One region of the Mycobacterium sp. ITM-2016-00316 genome, then DNA from elsewhere that is predicted to be linked to it. Evidence: predicted binding sites of a transcription regulator. Region 1 holds the regulator's gene; each other region holds the start of a gene.
The links. The regulator LexA, encoded in region 1, represses DNA repair genes until DNA is damaged. The targets are predictions, from matches to a motif close to CGAACANNTGTTCG.

Region 1 (7,562 bases):
AGGTGGGCACCGGGTTGTGGCCCTGTGGCAGCACCGGGAGCCGGACCCGCAGCGGGGCCAGTCCCGGCTCGTTCATCGACCCGTATCCGTGCCCGAAACCTCCTCCGGGAAGGCCGATCTGACCGAGCATCGCGGCCAGCGTCAGGCCCATCCACGGGGCCTGCTCGCCGTGGCGGATACGTTGCAGCGACCAGCTGATGGTGACCACGGTGCGGCCCGCCGCCATCCGGCGGGCCAGTGCCCGCAGATCCTCGGCCGCCAACCCGCTGATGGCCGACGCCCATGCCGGGGACTTCGGCACACCGTCGTCGGTCCCGAGCAGATACCGCTCGAACCGCTCATACCCGGTGCAGTAGGTGTCCAGGAAGGCGCGGTCGGCGAGGCCCTCGGTGGCCAGCACATGGGCCAGGGCCAGCATGACGGCCACATCGGTGCCCGGTACCGGTGCGTGCCATTCGTGCTCGCCGTCGACATCGTCGCGCAGCGGTGAGAACGACACGATGCGTCCGCCCCGTTCGCGGAACCGGCGCAGGGCCGCACGGGCCGGATGTGCGGTGGTACCGCCGTGATTGATGCCGGTGTTCTTGAGGGCTAGACCACCGAAGGCCACCAGCAGGTCGGTGTGCTCGACGATCACCTCCCACTGGGTGGACCGCTTGAAGAGGTCGTCATGGGTGCCGACGATGCGGGGCATGATCGCGCCGGTGGCGCCGAGGCTGTAGGAGTGCCGCGATGAGGTATAGCCACCGATGAGTTTCAGGAACCGGTGCACCTGGCTCTGGGCGTGGTGGAACCGGCCTGCGCTGGCCCAGCCGTAGGACCCCCCGTAGATGGCCTCGTTACCGTGGGTGTCGATCACCCTGCGCAGTTCGCCGGCGAGCAGCTCGGTCAGCTCGTCCCAGGACACCGCCACGAACTCGTCGTCGCCGCGCCGGTCGCTGGGGCCGGGACCGCCGCGCAACCAGCCGCGGCGCACGGCGGGGCCGGTGACCCGCGAGCGGTGCCGGATCGAACCGGGCAGGTTGTGCAGCAGGGGGGATGGATCGGCGTCGCCGGTCTGCGGCGCCACCGCCGCGATGTCGCCGGCCCTGACCTCGGCGGTGAAGGCGCCCCAGTGGGCCAGGCTGGCTCGTGACACGCACCAATCCTAGGTCGCTGGACGCACCGCTCGACCAACCATCCGGTTGGTATATGTTGGGCGCCACACACCCTGATACCAGTACCGGAGGTCACGCATGGGCGCCGTCAAGTTCGACCGCACGCTGTTCGAGCCGGAGCACGATCTGTTCCGCGAGTCCTATCGCGCCTTCCTGGACCGCCACGCCGCGCCGTTCCAGGAGGAATGGGAGAAGGCCAAGATCGTCGACCGCGAGGTCTGGCGGGAGGCCGGTAAGCAGGGCTTTCTGGGGATGGCCGTGCCCGAGGAGTACGGGGGCGGCGGCAATCCGGACTTCCGCTACAACGTCGTCATCACCGAGGAGACCAGCGCCGGCCGTCACAGCGGCCTGGGTTTCACGCTGCAGAACGACGTCATCGCGCCGTACCTGATCGAACTGGGCACCGAGGAGCAGAAGCAGCGCTGGCTGCCCGGATTCTGCAGCGGCGAATTGATCACGGCGATCGCCATGACCGAACCCGGCACCGGCAGCGACCTGCAGGGCATCAAGGCCCGCGCGGTTCGCGACGGTGACCACTACATCCTCAACGGTTCGAAGACGTTCATCACCAACGGCATCCACGCCGACCTGGTGATCGTGGTTGCCTGCACCGATCCCGAAAAGGGTGCCCAGGGCTTCTCCCTGTTGGTCGTCGAGCGCGGTATGGAGGGCTTCGAGCGTGGTCGCCACCTCGACAAGATCGGCCTCGATGCCCAGGACACCGCCGAACTCTCGTTCACCGATGTCAAGGTTCCGGTCGAGAACCTGCTCGGCCAGGAGGGGATGGGCTTCCTCTACCTGATGCAGAATCTGCCCCAGGAACGCATCAGCATCGCCGTGATGGCCGCCGCGGCCATGGAGTCCGCCCTCGAGCAGACCCTGCAGTACACCAAGGAGCGCAAGGCCTTCGGTAAGCCGATCGGCAGCTTCCAGAACAGCCGGTTCGTGCTCGCCGAGCTGGCGACCGAGGCGACCGCGATCAGGATCATGGTCGACGAATTCATCCGGTTGCACCTGGACCGCAAGCTCACCGTCGAGCAGGCCGCCATGGCCAAGTGGTACAGCACCGAGGCGCAGGTGCGGTTGGTGGATCGCTGCCTGCAACTGCACGGCGGCTACGGTTATATGCGGGAATACCCGATCGCGCGGGCGTTCCTGGACTCGCGGATCCAGACGATCTACGGCGGAACGACGGAGATCATGAAGGAGATCATCGGTCGCGGCCTGGGGGTCTGAGCGCCCCGACACGTTTCGGCGCAGGTCGCGATATCCCACGAGTTCGCCGTCCACTGACGCAAAGTTGACGAACGCGATACTTTCGTGTGGTTTTGCGCTACTTCGGGGAGGACCGAATGACCAGGCAGCGGACCCGGCTGGGCAGGCTTGTCGGCCTGGCGGCGACAGGGCTGGTGAGTGCCGCACTGATCGCGGGCACGGTGCTGCTGGCGCCACCGGTCGCGGCGACACCGGAAGGTGACGCCGACGCGGCGATCACCGCGGCCTGGGAGACCGGCGGCGGTGACGGAGGGCCACTGGGCCCCAAGGACGGTGGGGTCTACCCGGCCGGGGACGGCTTCGGGCAGAACTTCGCGTCGGGCAAGATCTTCTTCACCCCCGACACCGGTGCGCACATCATCACGGGCGCCATCCTGGAGAAGTACGAATCCCTCGGCGGCCCCGCCGACAGTGATCTGGGCTTCCCGACGATCGACGAGGGCCCGGGCCGTGCGGCCAACAGCCGCAACTCCACGTTCAGCGCGCCCGACCAGCCGGTCATCTTCTGGACCCCGGACACCGGTGCCCGGGTCGTCCGCGGGGCCATCAACCAGGCCTGGGATGCCCTCGGTGGTTCGGCCGGCGTGCTCGGAGTGCCCAGCGAAGACGAGACCACCAACGGCGACACCGTCACCCAGAAGTTCACCGGCGGTGAGATCTCCTGGGATCGCAAGACCAAGGCCTTCACCACGGTGCCGCCCGAGCTGGCAGGTCAGCTCGGGGCCATCGAGGTCCCCTCGGACGCCACCTCGTCCATCGCCGCCGCCCGCCGGGCCGCCGGCGGTGCGCTGGGCCCGCTGGGGGCCGAGGAGGGCGCGCAGTACGCGATCGGCGCCGACGGGGTCGGGCAGAACTACGCCGGCGGCAAGATCTTCTACCGCCCGGACACCGGGGCCAATGTGGTCACCGGTCAGGTGCTGGCCAAATACGAGAGTGTCGGCGGACCGACCGGGGACCTCGGGTTCCCCACCGCCAGTGAGGCCGACGGCGGGCTGACACCGCAGAGCCGGGTGGCGACCTTCGCCGCCGCGGACAAGCCGGTGATCTTCTGGACGCCCGATTTCGGTGCGGTGATCGTGCGCGGTGCGATGAACGCGGCCTGGGAGAAGCTCGGTGGGGCGACGGGTGAACTCGGTGCGCCGAAGGGCGATCAAACCGAGAACGGCACCGTCATCAGCCAGCAGTTCAACGGCGGGTCGATCTCGTGGGACAAGGCGACCAACACCTTCAGCACCGAGCCCGCCGGCCTGCAGTCTCAGCTCGCGGGCCTGGAGGTCCCCGGTGCGGACGCGCCGGAGGCGCCGGCCGACGCGCCGGGAGCCACCGGCGGCGGCTCGGGCAGCGGCGACAAGTGGTACTCCTCGCCGTGGTGGTGGCTGCTGGGCCTGATCCCGCTGGTGGGTGTGATCGCGCTGGTCGCCATCGCCGTACTGCGCAACCGGCGCCCCCGCGAGGATGACGAGTTCGGCGACGACCCCTACGAGCGCGGCTACGACGGCGGGTACGAGGACCGCTTCGAGTCCGGCTATCCCAGCCGGCCCGAACCGGCCGTCTACACGCCGCAGAGCCCGTGGGCGTCGGTGCTCCCCGGCGACACCGGCACCGGCAACGATTCCGGCGCCGCCGATGACGAATCCGGTGACGAGGACTACGAGTACGACGAGGAACCCGGCGAGTACGGCTCCGATGAGTACGGCTCCGACGATCACGACGTCGAGGGCGATGAGCTCGAGGAACTGCGTGCGCCGCAGGAGGAGCCGCTGAGTTTCGACCATGATCCGGATGCGGTCGACACCGCGCCCACGCGCATCGAAACTCTTCCCGAGACGTCGGCGGGGCAGTTCGATCCACCGACCATGGTCGTACCCGAGTACGAGCCCGATTTTCCCAGTGGCCGCCACGCCGCGATCCAGGACGAGGAGCCCGAGGACGCCGGCTGGACCTCGATGCGGCTCGCCACCGGTGACCGCTACCGCGCGCCGGAGGGCTATCCGATCAAGGCAGATACCAAGACCGGGCTGTACTGGGCTCCGGGTAGCCCGGGATATCGCGATACCGAGGCCGAGATCTGGTTCGCCAGTGAGGACTTCGCCCGGACGAACGGATTCGTCCGGGCGGACTGAGCGTCCTCAGATCTTGCGGATGACGGTGACGACCTTGCCGAGCACGACCGCGTCGTTACCGTCGATGGGGTCGAACGCCGGGTTGTGCGGCATCAGCCACACCTGACCCCGGGTGCGCTTGAAGGTCTTGACGGTGGCTTCACCATCGATCATCGCCGCGACGATGTCACCGTTGTCGGCGACGTTCTGCTGACGGATGACCACCCAGTCACCGTCGCAGATGGCGGCGTCGATCATGGACTCGCCGACCACCTTCAGCAGGAACAGTGACCCCTCGCCGACCAACTCGCGGGGGAGCGGGAAGACCTCCTCGACAGCCTGTTCGGCCAGGATGGGCCCGCCCGCGGCGATCCTGCCGAGAACCGGGACGAAGGTGGGTTCGGGCAGGGCGTCCGAGCCGGTGACATCGGTGGCCACGACCGGGGTCACCATTTCGTCGGAACCGCGGACATCCACCGCGCGTGGACGGTTCGGGTCCCTGCGCAGGTAGCCCTTGCGTTCCAGGGTGCGCAGCTGATGGGCCACCGACGACGTCGACGTCAGGCCGACGGCATCGCCGATCTCGCGGATGCTGGGTGGATAGCCGCGACTGGTCACGGAGGTGCGGATGACCTCCAGGATGGTGCGCTGACGCTCGGTCAGGCTGGAGCGTGCCTCAGGGGTTTCGGTGCTGTCGCTCATGGCGCCGAATGTAGTCGCCGACGCGCAGATAATCAAACATGTGTTCGAGGCGTGTCGGATCCGCCTGCGCCCCGCGGCACCGCCGTCGACCACAGTGCCCACGCGATCAGCACGGGCTGGAACAGCAGGCGGACGAACCGGCTGGTATCGCTGTTGAGACCGAAACCGTCGGCGTGGTTGACGAATTGCGCGATGTTGCCGGGGAAGATCAGCACGAAGAACGCGGCGAGTAGCCGGCCGACCAGCACACGGTCGCGCCGCAGCAGGGCCAGTCCGACGCCGAGGGTGATCTCGACACCGCCCGAGGCCATCACCACGCCGTCGGCGTCCATCGGCACCCACGTGGGGACCTGGGCCTGGAACTCCTCGCGCGCCCAGAACAGGTGACTGAAACCGGCGAAGATCATGGCGCCCGCAAGGGCCAGCCGCGCGATGGTGCGTGCCCGGGTGGTCGGCGGTGGGGCCGGAAGCTCACTCATCGGCCACCGTCAGGGTGACCTCGATGTTGCCGCGGGTGGCGTTGGAGTACGGGCAGACCCGGTGGGCGGCCTCGGCGAGCTGCTGTGCCGTCGCGTGATCCACGTTCGGCAGGGTGATCTGAGCTCGACGGCCAGGCCGAAGGCGCCGTCGTCGCCGGATCCGAGCACCACCCGGGCGCCGACCGCGGAATCGGAGACGTCGGCCTTCTGCTGGCGCGCGACCAGGCGCAGCGCGGAGTGGAAGCAGGCGGCGTATCCGACGGCGAACAACTGCTCGGGGTTGGTGCCCGCGCCCGAGCCGCCCATTTCCTTCGGGATGCTCAGTGCCACATCGACCTTCCCGTCCGATGTGCGTCCGTGTCCGTCGCGGCCCTCGCCGGTGGCGAGTGCCTCCGCGGTGTAGAGCGTCTTCATGGTCGGTCCTTTCGTGTTGTCACTGCAGGGAATCCAGGTGGTCCACCAGTCCGCGCAGCACGTCGCGCAGCGCCGCGAGGTCACCCTCGGAGGTGTTCGACGACCGCAGCAGCCGTTCGGGTATGCAGGCGGCACGCGCCTGCAATGCTCGCCCGGCGGGCGTCACGGTCACTTCGACGCGACGTTCGTCATCGGCGGCGCGCTGCCGGACCACCAGTCCGCTGTTCTCCAGCCGCTTCAGCAGCGGCGACAGCGTGCCGGAATCGAGGTGCAGGCGATGGCCCAGGTGCCCGACCGAACAGTGCTCTTCCTCCCACAGCACCAGCAGCACGAGGTACTGCGGGTAGGTGATGCCGAGTTCGTCCAGCAGCGGCCGGTAGGCCGCCGTGACCGCCCGCGACGCGGAGTACAGCGCGAAGCACAACTGGTCGTCGAGTCGGGCGGTCTGCACGCTGCAAGCGTATTGCACAATTAAATTGTGCGCAATTGAAATCGGCCCGAATCGCTTGTCGGTGGCCTCGTCTATCGTTTCGCAACAGTTCGATCACATGTTCTATTCATCGAACACATGATCGACTAGCATTCGAACACAGAAGCGAACGCCACCTACTCGGAGAGGCAGTCAGATGACAATTCTCGAAGCTCGGCCGATCACCCGGCACAGTGCCTATGCCCCGGCCCCCGCGGCGCAGCCGTCGACGGCCGCCGAGGTGTGGCCGTTGCCCCGCGATGTCGTGGTGCGCCGCCGCCGCGTGCAGCCGGCGCGTCGTCCGGGGGGTGCGCCACTGGGCCACCGCGGCACCGGCGTGCTGATGTCGCGCGCCTCGCGCCGGCGTCGCCCGATCACCCCCGGCGCCACGGTGCTGCTGGCGCTGCTGGCCGGCGGGATCACGTTGTGGCTCGGGCTGGTTGCACAGTTGGGCGGCCCCATCGAGGAGCCCGTGCAGATGCCCACCCGGCTGTCGGTGGTCTACGTGCAGGACGGTGAAACGCTGCAACACATCGCACACCGGGTGGCACCCGATGTGCCCACGGCCCCGGTGGTCGAGCGCATCCGCGAGCTCAACAAGCTCGAAACCGGCACGGTGCAGGCCGGGCAGACCCTCATCGCACCGATCGGTTGATGCCGCCCCGCTTCACCCAGGTAGGCTCGAAGACATTCGATCTCGTCCACCTGCGGTGCGGCAAAGGAGCGGTGATGCACTGTCCGTTCTGTCGTCACCCGGATTCGCGTGTCGTGGACTCCCGGGAAACCGATGAGGGCCAGGCCATCCGGCGTCGTCGATCCTGCCCGGAATGCGGGCGACGGTTCACCACCGTGGAGACCGCGGTGCTCGCGGTCGTCAAACGCAGCGGTGTCACCGAGCCGTTCAGCAGAGAGAAAGTCATCAAGGGTGTGCGCCGGGCATGTCAGGGCCGGCAGGTCGACGACG
Region 2 (7,562 bases), 1.1 Mb from region 1:
ACCATCGGCATCGGCCGCGGGGTGTCCAAGAGCGAGTTCGACGCCGTCGGTGTACCCCGCGAGCAGAGCAGACAACGGTTCAACGAGACGCTGGACATCCTCGAACTGGCATTCTCCGGCGAGCGGTTCTCCTACGACGGTGAGATCTTCAAGTTCCCGGAGATGTCGCTGCGCCCCGAGCCGCTCAGCAAGGATCTGTTCTCCCGCATCTTCAGCTCGTCTTCGACCGCCGAATCGTTGGAGATCCTGTCCCGGCGCGGCATGGTGCCGCTGTTCGTCGGCAACAAGCCCATCTGGGATGCCGGCGAGGAGGTCCGCAAGGTCAACACCTTCCGCGCGGAGGAGGGCTTCGAGCCCTGTCAGCCCAAGAACGTGATGTTCATGTACGTCACGGAGAAGGAGGACGACACCCTCGCCGCACTCACCGAGCAGTGGATCTGGACCGCCAATCGCGACGTCAACGTCCACTACGGCTTCGCCGACGCGTCGAACTTCAAGGGCGTCAGCGGCTATGAGGCCTACGCGGCCCGCGAGGCGACCGCCACCGCGGTGCTCGCCTCCTCGGTCACCGGCGACCAGAAGAAGGGCGGCCCGCCCGGGTACCACGCCTCCAACCTGCTCATCGGCACCCCCGAGGTGGTCTTCGAGAAGCTCAAGGCCGCCCAGGAGGCGTGCTCGTTCTCCGAGGTGACCATCGTCCCGCAGTTCGGCACCATGCCCTACGAGGACGCCTTCGAGAGCACCAAGCTGTTCGCCAAGGAGGTGCTGCCGGCCGTACACGAACTCGCAGCCCCGCTGCATCCCGCCGCCCTGCCGGAGAACGCCACCGTATGACCGACCAGCAGACCTGCGGGCCGACCGACACCCCGACCGATATCGACATCCCGGCGATCCGGGAGAAGTACGCCGCCGAGCGGGCGAAGCGGTTGCGCTCCGAGGGCGCCGATCAATACCTGGAACTGGAAGGCGATTTCGCCGAATTCTACGAGGTCGACCCGTACACGACGGTCACCGAACGGGACGCCGTCACCGAAGACGTCGACGTGGTGATCCTCGGCGGTGGCTTCGCCGGGCTGCTGGCCGGGGCCCACCTGAAGAAGGCCGGCGTCGAGGGTATCCGCGTCATCGAGATGGCCGGCGATTTCGGCGGTGTCTGGTACTGGAACCGTTTCCCGGGCATCCAGTGCGACAACGACGCCTACTGCTACGTCCCGCTGCTCGAGGAACTCGGCTTCATGCCGTCGAAGAAGTTCGCCGACGGCGCCGAAATCTTCCAGCACTGCCGCAACATCGGCAAGCACTTCGGGTTGTACGACGGCGCGCTGTTCTCGACGCAGGTACGCGATCTGCGCTGGGAGGATTCCACCCAGCGCTGGCAGATCAGCACCGATCGCGGCGACGATATCCGGGCCCGGTTCGTGGTGATGGCGCAGGGGTCCTACAACCGTCCGAAACTGCCCGGAATCCCCGGGATCAAGGACTATGAGGGGCACGTGTTCCATTCCGCCCGCTGGGATTACGACTACACCGGCGGTGACGCCGACGGCGGGTTGGGCAAGCTGGCCGACAAACGTGTCGCGCTGGTGGGCACCGGTGCGACCGGCATCCAGCTGGTGCCGCATCTGGGTCGGGACGCCAAGGAGCTCTTCGTGTTCCAGCGGACACCGTCCTCGGTCGATGCGCGGTCCAATCCGCCCACCGATCCGGAGTGGGCGGCGTCCCTGCAACCGGGCTGGCAGGCGGAGCGCAAGCGCAACTTCCACAACTGGTCACCGTTCGTCGGCGTGGTGTTCGGTGAACCGGATCTGGTCTGCGACTTCTGGACCGAGCTCGGACGCAACCTGACGGCCCGGATCGCGGCCAGCGAGGATCCCGCGTCGGTGACCATCGAACAGATCATGGCGTTCCGGGAGGAAGAGGACTACAAGATCATGGAGCGGCTGCGCCGCCGGGTCGCCGAGATCGTCGAGGATCCCGAGACTGCCGAGGCGCTGAAGCCGTACTACCGCTTCATGTGCAAGCGGCCGACCTCCAGTGAGCAGTACCTGGCGTCCTTCAACCGGCCGAATGTGACACTCGTCGACGTGTCGGCCTCCAAGGGCGTGGAACGGCTGACCGCCAACGGCATCGTCGCCGACGGTGTCGAATACGAGGTCGACTGCGTGATCTTCGCCAGCGGTTTCGAGATCTCCACCGAGATCAGTCGGCGTTTCGCGATCGACAGCATCGTCGGCCGGGATGGGTTGTCGCTCTTCGACTATTGGCAGAACGACTACAAGACGCTGCACGGGATGACCACCCGCGGGTTCCCGAACCAGTTCTTCATGGGCTTCATCCAGGGCGGCGTGTCGGCCAACACCACCGCGATGTTCGAGCAGCAGGCCGAGCACATCGCTTACATCATTGCCGAAGCTCAGAACCGCGGCGCCAGGACGGTCGAACCCAGCCAGCAGGGCCAGGATGCCTGGGTCGCCACGGTTCGCGAACTGTCGATCGACAACTCGGCATTCGAATTATCTTGCACGCCGGGATATTACAACAACGAGGGCCGCGGTGGCGCGGAGCGCAACGGCTCCTTCCTCGGTGACTTCTACTCGCCGGGTTTCTACGCCTTCGACGACCTGATCGCGCAATGGCGGGCCGCGGGCGACCTCGACGGACTGGAGCTCACCCCATGACGACCGCCACTGAGGCATTGCAGACACGGGCTATCAAGGAGCGCATCGGATCGGAGGTGCGCGCCGACAAAGACACCTTGCTGTCAGGAGAATACGCCGGTGAGATCCGGGAGCTGCTGGAGCAGCGGGGAGTGCTGGTCCTCCCGCAGATCGGATTCAGCGATGAGGAGCAGATCGCCTTCACCGAGACGCTCGGTACCTTCGCCCCCGAGGCTCGCGGTGAGAAGCTGTACAAGGTGTCGTTGGACACCGAAGTCAACAAGCAGGCGGATTATCTGAAGGGGTCGCTGTACTGGCACCTGGACGGCACCATGAACGAGGTGCCGATCCTCGCCTCGCTGCTGCAGAGCGTGGCGCTGGGGAACCCGGATGAAGGCGACACCGAATTCTGCAACACCTACGCCGCCTATGACGACCTGCCCGATGAGGACAAGGCCGAGATCGCGGATCTGCGGGTGATGCACTCGGCGTGGAACACGTTGTTCTACTACAACCCAGAGCCTTCGGTGAAGACCCTCAAGCAGATGATGGCCATCGGTGACCGGGAGCTGCCGTTGGTGTGGACCCACAAATCGGGTCGCAAGTCGCTGGTGCTGGGGGCGACCGCGCGCCACATCACCGACATCGACTACACCCGGAGTGCGGAACTGCTGGTGCGCCTGCGCGATTGGGCGACCCAACCGCAGTTCACCTACCGGCACAAGTGGACCGTCGGGGACCTGGTGATCTGGGACAACACCGGCACCATGCACCGGGCCACACCGTATGATCCCAGCTCGGGGCGGCTGTTGCAGCGCACCAAGCTCGAGGGCGAGGAACCGTTCGCTTGACCAGCCAGCTGCGCTTCGACGACCGCGTCGCCGTCATCACCGGTGGTGGACGCGGTCTGGGCCGGGAGTACGCGCTGCTGCTGGCATCGCGGGGCGCCAGGATCGTCGTCAATGATCCCGGCGGCAGCCTGACCGGCGACGGGTCGGATGAGGGCCCGGCCCATGACGTGGCGCGCGAGATCATCGCTGCCGGTGGGCAAGCCGTCGCCTGCACTGAATCGGTCGCCACCCCTGACGGCGGCAAGGCCATCATCGACGCCGCCATTGCGAACTTCGGGCGCATCGACATCCTCATTCACAATGCGGGTATCGTGCGCCGCGGCTCACTCAAGGAATTGAGCTATCAGGATTTCGAGTCCGTACTCGATGTGCACCTGCGCGGCGCTTTCCATGTGGTGCGTCCGGCGTTTCCGCTCATGTGTGCCGCCGGCTACGGGCGGATCGTGCTCACCTCCTCGATCGGCGGTCTGTACGGCAACCACGGTGTCGCGAATTACGCCGCTGCCAAGGCCGGAATCATCGGTCTCACCAACGTGGCCGCACTCGAAGGCGCCGCCGAGGGCGTGACCTGCAATGCGATCGTCCCGGGCGCGGTCACGAGAATGGCTGAGGGACTGGACACCTCGGCATACCCGCCGATGGGATCGGATCTGGTGGCGCCTGCTGTCGGCTGGCTGGCGCATGAATCGTGTTCGGTGAGTGGCGAACTGTTCGTGGCGATCGCCGGCCGGGTCGCCCGCGCGTTCATAGCGGAGACGCCCGGGGTGTATCAGCCATCTTGGTCCATCGAGGACGTCGCGACCAACATCGATGCCATCCGCGGTGGCACCGCACCGTTGGAGTTCGCGCCGGTGCCCGACGGACACACCGACCACATCCGCTTCTCATTCGGGATGGCCGCCCAATGACCGAATTCCAGGGGCCGCTCAAAGGGGTGCGGGTCATCGACCTCACCGCCATGGTGATGGGGCCGTACTGCACCCAGATCATGGCCGATATGGGCGCCGATGTGATCAAGGTGGAACCGCCGGCCGGCGACAACACCCGCTACATCTCGGTCGGTCCCGTGGCCGGGTTGAGCGGTGTCTTCATCAACGTGAACCGCGGCAAGCGGGGCGTGATGCTGGACCTGCAGACCGATGCGGGCAAGGCCGCGTTGCGGTCGTTGATCGAAACCGCCGACGTGTTCATCCACTCGATGCGGGCCAAGGCCATCGCCAAGCTGGGGTTCGCCTATGAGGACGTCGCCGCGCTGAACCCGTCCATCGTCTACACGAACTGCTACGGGTACGGCAGGCGGGGCCCGGACGCCGACCGCCCCGCCTACGACGACACCATCCAGGCCGAATGCGGATTGCCTGCGGTGCAAGAACAATTGACCGGTGAGGCCAGCTATGTCGGCACCATCATGGCCGACAAGGTGGCGGGTCTGACGGCCCTGTACGCCACCACGATGGCGCTGTTCCACCGCGAGCGCACCGGTGAGGGGCAGGAGGTGGAGGTCAGCATGTTCGAGACTATGGCATCGTTCATGTTGGTCGAGCATGCCAACGGCGCCATGTTCGACCCCGCGCTCGGCCCGGCCGTGTATCCCCGCGCGGTGGCGCCCAACCGCAAGCCGTACGAGACCAAGGACGGTCAGATCGCGGCGCTGATCTACAACGACAAGCACTGGCACGCCTTCATCGAGCGGGTGCAGCCCGTCTGGAACAGCGTCGAGTTCGCCACGCTCGAGCAGCGCGCCAAGCAGATCGACACCGTGTACGGGCTGGTGGCGCAGACGCTCAAGGAACGCACCACCGAAGAGTGGCTGCAACTGTTCCGCGAACTGGAGATCCCGGCCGCCGCCGTCAACACCCCGGACGCCTTGTTCGACAACGAACATCTCAATGCCGTCGGACTGTTCGAGACCATCCAGACCGCGCACGGCCCGATTCGTCTGCCGGGCGTGCCGACCTGGTTCTCCCGGACACCCGGCCGCGTGCACGGGCCGGCACCGGAGCTGGGCGCCGACACCGAGAAGGTGATGGCTGAACTTCAGGCGCTGCCGCGGCATTAGCAGGTGTTTGTCGTACGGGAATGGTGTTGCTCACCGGTGTCCTGACCATCACCCTTGCACGGGGCGAAGACTCGGCGTAGCATCGAACACAAGTTCGAATGCGACGTTGCTCCCATCACCACTCGGTGAGCACAGACCGCGACTCCGGTCGCCGCGAGGTTCGATGGCTCCTGTGGGGACCCCCGGACCGTATTGACTGATCGTGCCCGTTGGGCACCTTCTGTGAAAGTCGGTATCCACATGGACGCCACTGATCTCGACACGTTCATTGATGCGTTGATTGATGACCTCACCCCGGTGCCTGCACCCGAGGATGACGCCGATCGCCGGTTGTGTCATCTGCTCGACAGTCCCCGCCGGATCGTTGATGAACCACCCCTGTTGGCGGTGCTGGCGGCGGCGGTGACCTTGCGCAATCTGTTCGATCATGTGATCGCCCAAGCGGTCGCGGCCGCCGAGCGGGCTGGGATCCCGCCACGCAAGCACCTGCGCACGGGGGCCGATCTGCTCACCAGTCTGGGTGTGGCGCCGGGTGCGGCGTACCGGGCTGCGCGGGTGGGCCGGGCGGCGCACACCTTGCCGGCGTTGACGCAGTTGCAGCGCCTTGGTGGGGTCGGTATCGAGTTCGCCGACGCGGTCGGCAAGGGCGTCGCGCATGTGTCCGGCAGGGTCGCGTTGTCTGATGAGGACCGGGCCGCTGTCGTGACGACGCTGATGATCGAGACCACACCCTCCGGTGTCGATAAGAAGGCCCGCGAGATCGCCATCGCGAAGGCCGCCGTATCGCCGCAGGCTGAGGATGTGGTGCCGGTCGCCGAAAACACTGACCTCAACGACATGACTGTGGTGCAGACCGAGGACGGGCGGGTCGCGGCCAGCCTGGATCTCGACGCGCTCACCGCGGAAGAACTGCTCGCCGCGCTGGACCCGTTGTGCCGGCCGATACCGCTGCCCGACGGGTCCCCGGACCCACGCCCGACCGGGCGCCGCCGCGCCGACGCGTTCGGTCAGATCATGCGGACCTACCTGTCGAGCTCCCTGCGCCCGATGAGCGGGGGCGTGCTCCCGCACGTCACCCTCACCCGCCCCGCCGCAGCTGGATCCGTGGACTTTCTCGGATTCGGCGGGCCCGTCAGCACCCGCACCGCCGACCTCATCATGTGCGACAGCACCCTGACCTCGGTGACCATCGACGCCGCCGGCGCACCGCTGGACGTCGGGCGCAGCGAGCGACTGTTCACACCCGCCATCCGGAAAGGGTTGGCGGTCCGCGATCGTGGGTGCGCGCACCCCGGGTGCGGGCGTCCGGTGTCGTGGTGCGACGCCCACCACATCCAACCCTGGAGCAGCGGCGGGCGCACCAGCATCGACAACGGGGTGCTGCTGTGCCGACTGCACCACACCGCGATCCACCACGGCGGCTGGCAGGTCTACCTCGGCGCCGACCGCCACCCCTGGTTCATCCCGCCCCATGACCCGGCCGGCCCCGAACCGGCACATCTGCGATCCCACGCCCGACGCACCATGACCGACCTGCCCACCGCCGCATAACCAAACCCGCACGGCACCTTGACAACTCCACAGAGAACACCGCCCACGCAGGCGGGGCCGGCGGGGAGCACGCCGCCGGACCCGCCACGGCGAACCACGCCAACGTGCCCCGGTCAGAGGCGACCCGTGGCCTGTGTGGCCGGCCCTAGAAGGTCTTGGCCAACCGGTCAGCGAGAATGGCAGCGAAGCGCGCCGGGTCGTCGAGGGACCCGCCCTCGGCGAGAAGAGCGGTGCCGTACAGCAACTCGGCGGTATCGGCGAGCCTGTCCGGTGACGACGCCAGGGCGTCCCGCAGACCCGCGACGAGGGCGTGATCGGGGTTGAGCTCCAGGATCCGCTTGCCCACGGGCACCTCCTGACCGGAGGCGCGGTACATGCGCGCCAACTGCGGGGTGATGCCGAAGGCGTCGGTGATCAGGCAGGCCGGCGACGACGTCAGTCGGG
Region 3 (7,562 bases), 1.0 Mb from region 1:
CACCGGTGGCCGCGGCCGTCACCAGCACGGGATCACCCGCGTCGGCACCGGCCACCACCACGACATCCAGCGCACCGGTCCACGGCGGCAACTCGGAGGCCACCACGATCGGAACCCCGCTGGCCGCCCCGAGGGCGGCCGACAGCAGCGTGCCCGCCGCGCGTGCCGGACCGCCGTCGGCGACCCAGATCAGCGTGCGGGGTGGGATGTCCGAGCGAAGCAGCTCCAGCGCGCCCTCGTCGACGGACGCCGCGGTGGCACGCACCTGCGCGCCGGACATGGCGGACGCACGCAACAGACCTTCCCGGTCGGCAGCCAGCAACCCCTCGACATCGTCGAGGTCGATGGTGGCAGCCCGGGCGGTCACGGCGCCGACTCGCCGCGCGCGGCAATCAGTTTCGCCACCTGTTCCACCACCTCGTCGACCTCTTCGCTGGTGCGGGCCTCCACATTGAGCCGCAGTAGCGGCTCGGTGTTGGAGGTCCGCAGATTGAACCAGCGACCGTCGCCGAGATCGACGGTCACCCCGTCGAGATGGTCCAGCGACTGGATACGACTGCCGAAAGTGGCCAGCACGGAATCCACGCAGCCGGGCGCATCGGCGACGGTGAAGTTGATCTCGCCGGACTCCTCATAGCGCTGGTAGTCGGCCATCAGTTCCGAGAGCGGGCGCTGCTGCTCGCCGAGTGCGGCCAGCACGTGCAGCGCGGCCAGCATGCCCGAGTCCGCACCCCAGAAGTCGCGGAAGTAGTAGTGCGCCGAGTGCTCGCCACCGAAGATGGCGCCGGTCTCGGCCATCAGGCCCTTGATATAGGAGTGACCCACCCGTGAGCGCACCGCGGTGCCGCCTCGTTCGGTGATCAGTTCCGGCACTGCCCGCGAGGTGATCAGGTTGTGGATCACGGTGGCACCGATCTCGCGACCCAGCTCGCGCCCGGCCACCAGTGCGGTCACCGCGGACGGCGAGATGGGCAGGCCTTTCTCATCGACCACGAAACAGCGGTCGGCGTCACCATCGAAGGCCAGCCCGATATCGGCTCCGGTCGCCAGCACATGGGCCTGCAGGTCGACGAGGTTCGCCGGGTCCAGCGGATTGGCCTCATGGTTGGGGAAGGTGCCGTCGAGCTCGAAATACAACGGCAGCACCGTGATCCCGGGAATCGCCTCGAGCACCGCGGGGGTGGTGTGGCCACCCATGCCGTTCCCGGCGTCGACGGCCACCCGCAGCGGGCGCAGCTCCGACAGGTCGACCAGCGAGCGCAGGAAATCGCCGTATTCGGCGAGGACATCGCGATCGGTGATGGTGCCCGCGGCACCGTCGTGGGCGGGCACCCCGTTGATGACCTCATCGCTGATGATCAGCAGGCCAGTGTCCTTGCCGACCGGCTTGGCGCCCGCGCGACACAGCTTGATGCCGTTGTAGGCGGCCGGGTTGTGGCTGGCGGTGAACATCGCACCCGGGCAGTCCAGCAGACCCGAGGCGAAATACAGCTGGTCGGTCGAGGCCAGCCCGATCCGGACCACGTCGAGCCCCTGGGCGATGACGCCCTCGGCGAACGCGTTGGACAGTGCCGGCGAACTGGCCCGCATGTCATGTCCGATCACCACGGTGTCGACGGGTCTGGCTGACCCGTTCCCCGTGTCGCTGCGCTCTCTCCCGCGAGCGGGAGGTACCCCCAGCCCGCCGAAGCCCTCGTCGCGCACCAGGCGGGCGAATGCACCGCCGACGTCGCGGACGAATGCGTCGTCGATCTGTTCTCCGACCAGGCCCCGCACGTCATAGGCCTTGATGACAGCGTGGACAGCCTCAGCGGACCGAGACATGGCTCTCCTCGCTCTCTGTGTACGGGGAATCGGGAACTGCTCTGCCCACTCAGCCTAGTGTCTCGACACGACGGCCGCCGCAGGTCCCGTGAGCGCGCGCAAAACGGCCGACCGGGGTGCTTCCGGCGACGGGTGTGGGCCGGAACTACTCGGAGTTCGGCTCCGGGTCCGGGAGCACCCGGAGGTGGCCGCGACGGCGGCCATTGGGTTCCGGGCGATGCACCGGCGGGGCCATCAGCGAGCCACCGGGCAGCCCGGTCGAGGGGTCGGAGAATCCGGCGGTCACGCCGTTCACCAGAGCCTGCACGCCTTCGCGCCCCTCACGGACCGCGTCGGCGAGGGCGACCAGATCGTCCTCGTCGGGATGAGTCGGCAGCGGCCCGGCGTGGCGGACCAGCTCCCATCCACGGGGCGCGGTGATCCGACCGGCGTGTACGACACACAAATCCCAGGAATGCGGCTCAGACACGGTCGCCAGAGGTCCGACGACGGCTGTCGAGTCCGAATAGACGAAGGTCAGCGTCGCCACGGCGTAGTGCGGGCACCCGGGCCTGCAGCAGCGACGGGGAACGTTCACGCAGGGAAGATTATCGTGCGGCGACGCCGCGGGCCTCCGGACACGCGCGCGCCGCGGCGCCCGATCTCCAACCGTTACCATCTCCTGCGTGGCGCAGCGTAAGCATCGGGGATCCCGACGCGGCCGTGGCATGCGCGGATCGCTGTTGCCGCCGACGGTGCCGGGCTGGCGCAGCCGGGCCGAGCGATTCGACATGGCGGTGCTGGAGGCCTATGAGCCGATCGAGCGACGGTGGCACCAACGGGTCTCGACATTGGATGTGGCGGTCGACGAGATACCGCGCATCGCACCCAAGGATCCCGACAGTGTGCAGTGGCCGCCGGAGGTTGTCGCCGACGGCCCGATCGCGCTTGCCCGCCTGATCCCAGCCGGGGTAGATGTCCGCGGTAACTCCACGCGGGCGCGAATTGTGTTGTTCCGCAAGCCGATCGAACGGCGCGCCAAAGACACCGACGAACTTTCGGATTTACTACATGAGGTGCTGGTGGCTCAGGTAGCCACCTATCTGGGCGTCGAACCCAACGTCATCGACCCATCGGCCGAGGACGAATAGCACGTTGCGACCGCCTGCGGCCGCAACGTGCCGCGTCAGATGATGCCGCGCTTGAGGCGGCGGCGCTCCCGCTCGGACAAGCCGCCCCAGATGCCGAAGCGCTCGTCATTGGCCAGCGCGTACTCCAGGCACCGGTCCTTGACTTCGCAGCCCTGGCAGATGCGCTTGGCCTCCCGCGTCGATCCGCCCTTCTCCGGGAAGAACGCCTCGGGGTCGGTCTGCGCACACAGACCGCGTTCCTGCCATTGGTCGTCGTCCTCGAAGGACTCGGGCGCCAACTCGATACGGTCGGGCACCAAGCTCAAACTCGGGCGCACAACCATTTCGCTTGCCGCCGAATCGGTAGTGGTGTGCGGTGCACTGTCCACTGAACCGAGCATCCGGTCTTCGAACCGGAGCGCGCGGTCGAGATCGACCTGCTCAAAAGACATGTTCCGCCTCCTCACCTGATTATTTTCCCCGTTGTTGCCGATCGGGGCCCCTGCTGAATCACGGATCGCCAAACCCCTCCAGCACTGCCCCAGCTATCACTATTGTGATGTCCGGCCATCCGGATTCGAACATATGATCGAATCCCGGTCTGCGGCACCGAAACCGGCGGGCGAACCACGAAATGACACTGATGTGATTAGACACGCGTTAGCTGCCACGGTCAAGCGGAATGGCCAGTTTTCATACCATCTCGTGACATAGATCCGGCGTGTCCACGCACCGGCGTGTTCCCCACACCCCGGGCGGCCACACCGAAGAAAGCTGGCTGGCATAGGGTCTGAGGGCGTGAAGGTCACTGTTCTGGTCGGCGGCGTGGGTGGCGCCCGCTTCCTCCTGGGCGTCCAGCGCCTGCTGCAACTCGGGCAGTTTGCCGAGGCGGCCGCCGAATCCGAAGCGCCCACTCAACACGAGCTGACCGCCGTCGTCAACGTGGGAGACGACGCCTGGATGTTCGGCGTGCGGATCTGTCCGGACCTCGACACCTGCATGTACACCCTCGGCGGCGGTATCGACCCGGAACGTGGCTGGGGTCACCGTGACGAAACGTGGCATGCCAAGGACGAACTGGCAGCCTACGGGGTGCAGCCCGACTGGTTCGGTCTCGGCGACCGCGATCTGGCCACCCATCTGGTGCGCAGTCAGATGCTGCGCGCGGGGTATCCGCTCTCTCAGGTCACCGAGGCACTGTGCGCCCGATGGGCTCCCGGCGCCCGACTGCTGCCGGCCACCGATGACCGCAGCGAAACGCACGTCGTCGTCACCGATCCCGATGGTGAACGCAAGGCGATCCACTTCCAGGAATGGTGGGTGCGCTACCGCGCCAAGATCGAGACGCACAGCTTCGCCTACGTCGGCTCCGACAAGGCCACAGCCGCACCAGGTGTGACCGAGGCGATCGCCGATGCCGATGTGGTGCTGATCGCCCCGTCCAACCCGGTGGTGAGCATCGGCTCCATCCTCACCGTCGGCGGTATCCGCGGCGCGCTGCGTTCCACGTCGGCCCCCGTCATCGGCTACTCCCCCATCATCGCCGGAAAACCGTTGCGCGGGATGGCCGACGAATGCCTTTCGGTGATCGGTGTCGAATCGTCCTCGGAGGGCGTCGGAAAGCACTTCGGCGCCCGCAGCGGCGTCGGCATCCTGGACGGCTGGCTGATCGACGCGGGCGACGCCGCCACCATCGAGGGTGTCGAGGTCCGGCAAGCCCCCCTGCTCATGACCGACCCGGCGGCGACCGCCGAAATGGTGCGGGCCGGCCTGCAATTGGCGGGCGTCACGCCGTGAGTGCAGAACACGGTACTGCGCAGCCCATCGAGATCATCCCGGTGACCGGGCTCGGCGAGTTCCGTCCCGGCGACAATCTGGCCGCGGCCATCGCCGGCGCCGCCGGCTGGTTGCGCGATGACGACGTGGTCGTCATCACCAGCAAGGTGCTCTCCAAGACCGAGGGCCGCATCGTCGCCGCGCCCACCGATCCCGAGCAGCGGGACATCCTGCGCCGCAAGCTCATCGACGACGAGGCGGTCCGGGTACTGGCCCGCAAGGGCAAGACGCTCATCACCGAGAACGCCATCGGGTTGATCCAGGCGGCCGCCGGGGTGGACGGATCCAATATCGACGCCGCCGAACTGGCCCTGCTGCCCGTCGATCCGGATGGCAGCGCTGCGGCGATCCGCGACGGTATCGCAACGCATCTGGGCGTTCGGGTCGGCATCGTCGTCACCGACACGATGGGACGGGCCTGGCGCAACGGGCAGACCGATGTCGCGATCGGCGCGGCCGGGCTGACAGTCCTGCACGGTTATGCGGGCGCCCAGGACCCGCATGGAAACGAGCTCGTGGTGACCGAGATCGCGGTGGCCGACGAACTCGCCGCCGCGGCAGATCTGGTGAAGGGCAAGCTGACCGGCATCCCGGTGGCGGTGGTACGCGGACTGCAGCTGCACGACGACGGCTCAGGAGGCCACACCCTGGTCCGCAGCGGCGAGGACGACCTGTTCTGGCTCGGCACCGCCGAAGCGATTCACTTGGGCCGCACACAGGCACAGTTGCTGCGCCGTTCGGTGCGCCGGTTCGCCGCCGAGCCGGTCGACACCGCGCTCATCGAAGAGTCGGTCGCCGAGGCGCTGACCGCGCCGGCACCGCATCACACCCGCCCGGTGCGCTTCGTGTGGGTGCGCGACCCGGCAACCCGGCTGTCGCTGCTCGACGCGATGAAGCGCCAATGGCATGCCGATCTGACCGCCGACGGTCGCTCCGACGAGGATGCCGAGCGCCGCACCGGCCGCGGCCAGATCCTCTACGACGCCCCCGAACTGATCATTCCGTTCATGGTTCCCGATGGCGCACACAGCTATCCGGATCCGCAGCGCACGGCGGCCGAGCACACCATGTTCACGGTCGCCGCGGGCGCGGCCGTGCAGGGACTGCTGGTGGCACTGGCGGTCCGCGGGGTGGGCAGCTGCTGGATCGGTTCGACGATCTTCGCCGCCGAGATCACCCGCCGCGAGCTGGCCACCGCAGACGACTGGGAGCCGTTGGGCGCCATCGCGATCGGCTACCCCGCCGAGGAGACCGGGCCCCGCGAGCCGGCACCCGTCGACGGGTTGCTGATCCGGAGATGAGCCTGCACGCCTCCGTCGTCGACCTGCTGTCCCGGTGGAACGCGCCCGATCCCGAGCAGGACGCGTTGCGCCACGCGGTGCTGGCGTTCGTGCTGGCCCGGCCCGACGCCTGCGAGCGGGCCTGCGAGCCCGGGCATGTCACGGCCTCGGCACTGCTTCTCGATCACAGCGGCGAGCACGCGCTGCTCACCCTGCACCCGCGCGTCGGCCGCTGGCTGCAGCTGGGTGGGCACTGCGAGGACTCCGACGCCGACATCACCGCGGCGGCACTGCGTGAAGCCACCGAGGAGTCGGGTATCGACGGGCTGCGCATCGACCCGGACATGGTTGCGCTGCATGTACATCCGTTGACCTGCTCCCTCGGGCTGCCCACCCGCCACTTGGATCTGCAGTTCGTCGTGCGCGCACCGGCCGGCACCGATTTCGTACGCAGCGACGAGTCCCTGGATCTGCGCTGGTGGCCGCTGGAGGCAATGCCGCGGGATGACCCGGCACTGCTGGCGCTGGCCCGCGCTGCCCGCACGGCCTAGCCAGGAACTCAGCACTCCACGACGTTGAGCGCCAGCCCGCCCTGCGCGGTCTCCTTGTACTTGTCGAGCATGTCGATTCCGGTCTCCCGCATGGTCTTCACCGCATCATCGAGCGACACCCGGTGCTGTCCATCGCCGCGCAGCGCCATGCGCGCGGCGGTGATCGCCTTGACCGCGGCGACGGCGTTGCGCTCGATGCACGGGATCTGCACCAGCCCGCCGACGGGATCACACGTCAGGCCCAGGTTGTGCTCGATGCCGATCTCGGCCGCATTCTCGACCTGCTCGGGTGTGCCGCCGAGGACTTCGGCCAGACCGGCGGCCGCCATGGCGCAGGCCGACCCGACCTCGCCCTGGCAGCCGACCTCGGCACCGCTGATGGAGGCGTTCTCCTTGATGATCGAACCGATCGCGGCTGCGGTCAGCAGAAACCGGACCACGCCGTCGTCGTCGGCCTCGGCGACGAACTCGCTGTAGTAGTGCAACACGGCCGGAATGATGCCCGCGGCGCCGTTGGTGGGTGCCGTCACCACCCGGCCGCCGGCGGCGTTCTGCTCGTTGACCGCCAGGGCGTAGGTGGTGACATGGTCCATGGCGGACCAGGGATCGGCATCTGAGGGCGAGGCCAGGTACGCGGCCTGATCGGCGGCCCGCCGGCGAACATGCAGACCACCCGGCAGCACCCCGTGGGTGGCGCAACCCTGCGCCACGCAGTCGCGCATGACCGACCAGATGCGCAGCAGGTCCGCGTGGACCGCCGCCGAGGGGCGCAGGGCGTCCTCGTTGGCGCGGGCGATGCCGCTGATCGCCAGTCCGGTGTGGGACGCCACGCGCAGCAGGTCCTCGCCACTGCCGAACGGATGCGGAATCGGCGGGCGTGCGCCGGTGTCGGGACCCGCACCGTGATCGTCGGTGACGAATCCGCCACCGATCGAGTAGTAGACCCGTTCGGCGAGAATCGT

Region 2: the regulator LexA is predicted to act here: its motif matches at 5,651-5,664, upstream of C6A86_RS06255 (HNH endonuclease signature motif containing protein).
Region 3: the regulator LexA is predicted to act here: its motif matches at 3,512-3,525, upstream of cofD (2-phospho-L-lactate transferase).

Annotation. Positions count from the first base shown of each region.
Region 1 covers NZ_CP134398.1:2,417,963-2,425,524, forward strand. Annotated here, with positions in the region: gene C6A86_RS11605 (molybdopterin guanine dinucleotide-containing S/N-oxide reductase) at 1-1,138, opposite strand, end outside; gene C6A86_RS11610 (acyl-CoA dehydrogenase family protein) at 1,236-2,393, shown strand; gene C6A86_RS11615 (hypothetical protein) at 2,510-4,555, shown strand; gene lexA (transcriptional repressor LexA) at 4,562-5,236, opposite strand; gene C6A86_RS11625 (hypothetical protein) at 5,269-5,715, opposite strand; partial or broken gene C6A86_RS11630 (organic hydroperoxide resistance protein) at 5,708-6,129, opposite strand; gene C6A86_RS11635 (MarR family winged helix-turn-helix transcriptional regulator) at 6,149-6,580, opposite strand; gene C6A86_RS11640 (LysM peptidoglycan-binding domain-containing protein) at 6,756-7,253, shown strand; gene nrdR (transcriptional regulator NrdR) at 7,328-7,562, shown strand, end outside.
Region 2 covers NZ_CP134398.1:1,296,248-1,303,809, forward strand. Annotated here, with positions in the region: gene C6A86_RS06230 (LLM class flavin-dependent oxidoreductase) at 1-834, shown strand, start outside; gene C6A86_RS06235 (NAD(P)/FAD-dependent oxidoreductase) at 831-2,678, shown strand; gene C6A86_RS06240 (TauD/TfdA family dioxygenase) at 2,675-3,508, shown strand; gene C6A86_RS06245 (SDR family NAD(P)-dependent oxidoreductase) at 3,505-4,416, shown strand; gene C6A86_RS06250 (CaiB/BaiF CoA-transferase family protein) at 4,413-5,567, shown strand; gene C6A86_RS06255 (HNH endonuclease signature motif containing protein) at 5,808-7,118, shown strand; gene htpG (molecular chaperone HtpG) at 7,264-7,562, opposite strand, start outside.
Region 3 covers NZ_CP134398.1:1,379,031-1,386,592, reverse strand. Annotated here, with positions in the region: gene C6A86_RS06680 (SIS domain-containing protein) at 1-367, opposite strand, end outside; gene C6A86_RS06675 (phosphomannomutase/phosphoglucomutase) at 364-1,824, opposite strand; gene C6A86_RS06670 (DUF3499 domain-containing protein) at 1,970-2,401, opposite strand; gene C6A86_RS06665 (metallopeptidase family protein) at 2,532-2,954, shown strand; gene C6A86_RS06660 (WhiB family transcriptional regulator) at 2,990-3,259, opposite strand; gene cofD (2-phospho-L-lactate transferase) at 3,732-4,730, shown strand; gene C6A86_RS06650 (coenzyme F420-0:L-glutamate ligase) at 4,727-6,070, shown strand; gene C6A86_RS06645 (NUDIX hydrolase) at 6,067-6,600, shown strand; gene C6A86_RS06640 (L-serine ammonia-lyase) at 6,609-7,562, opposite strand, start outside.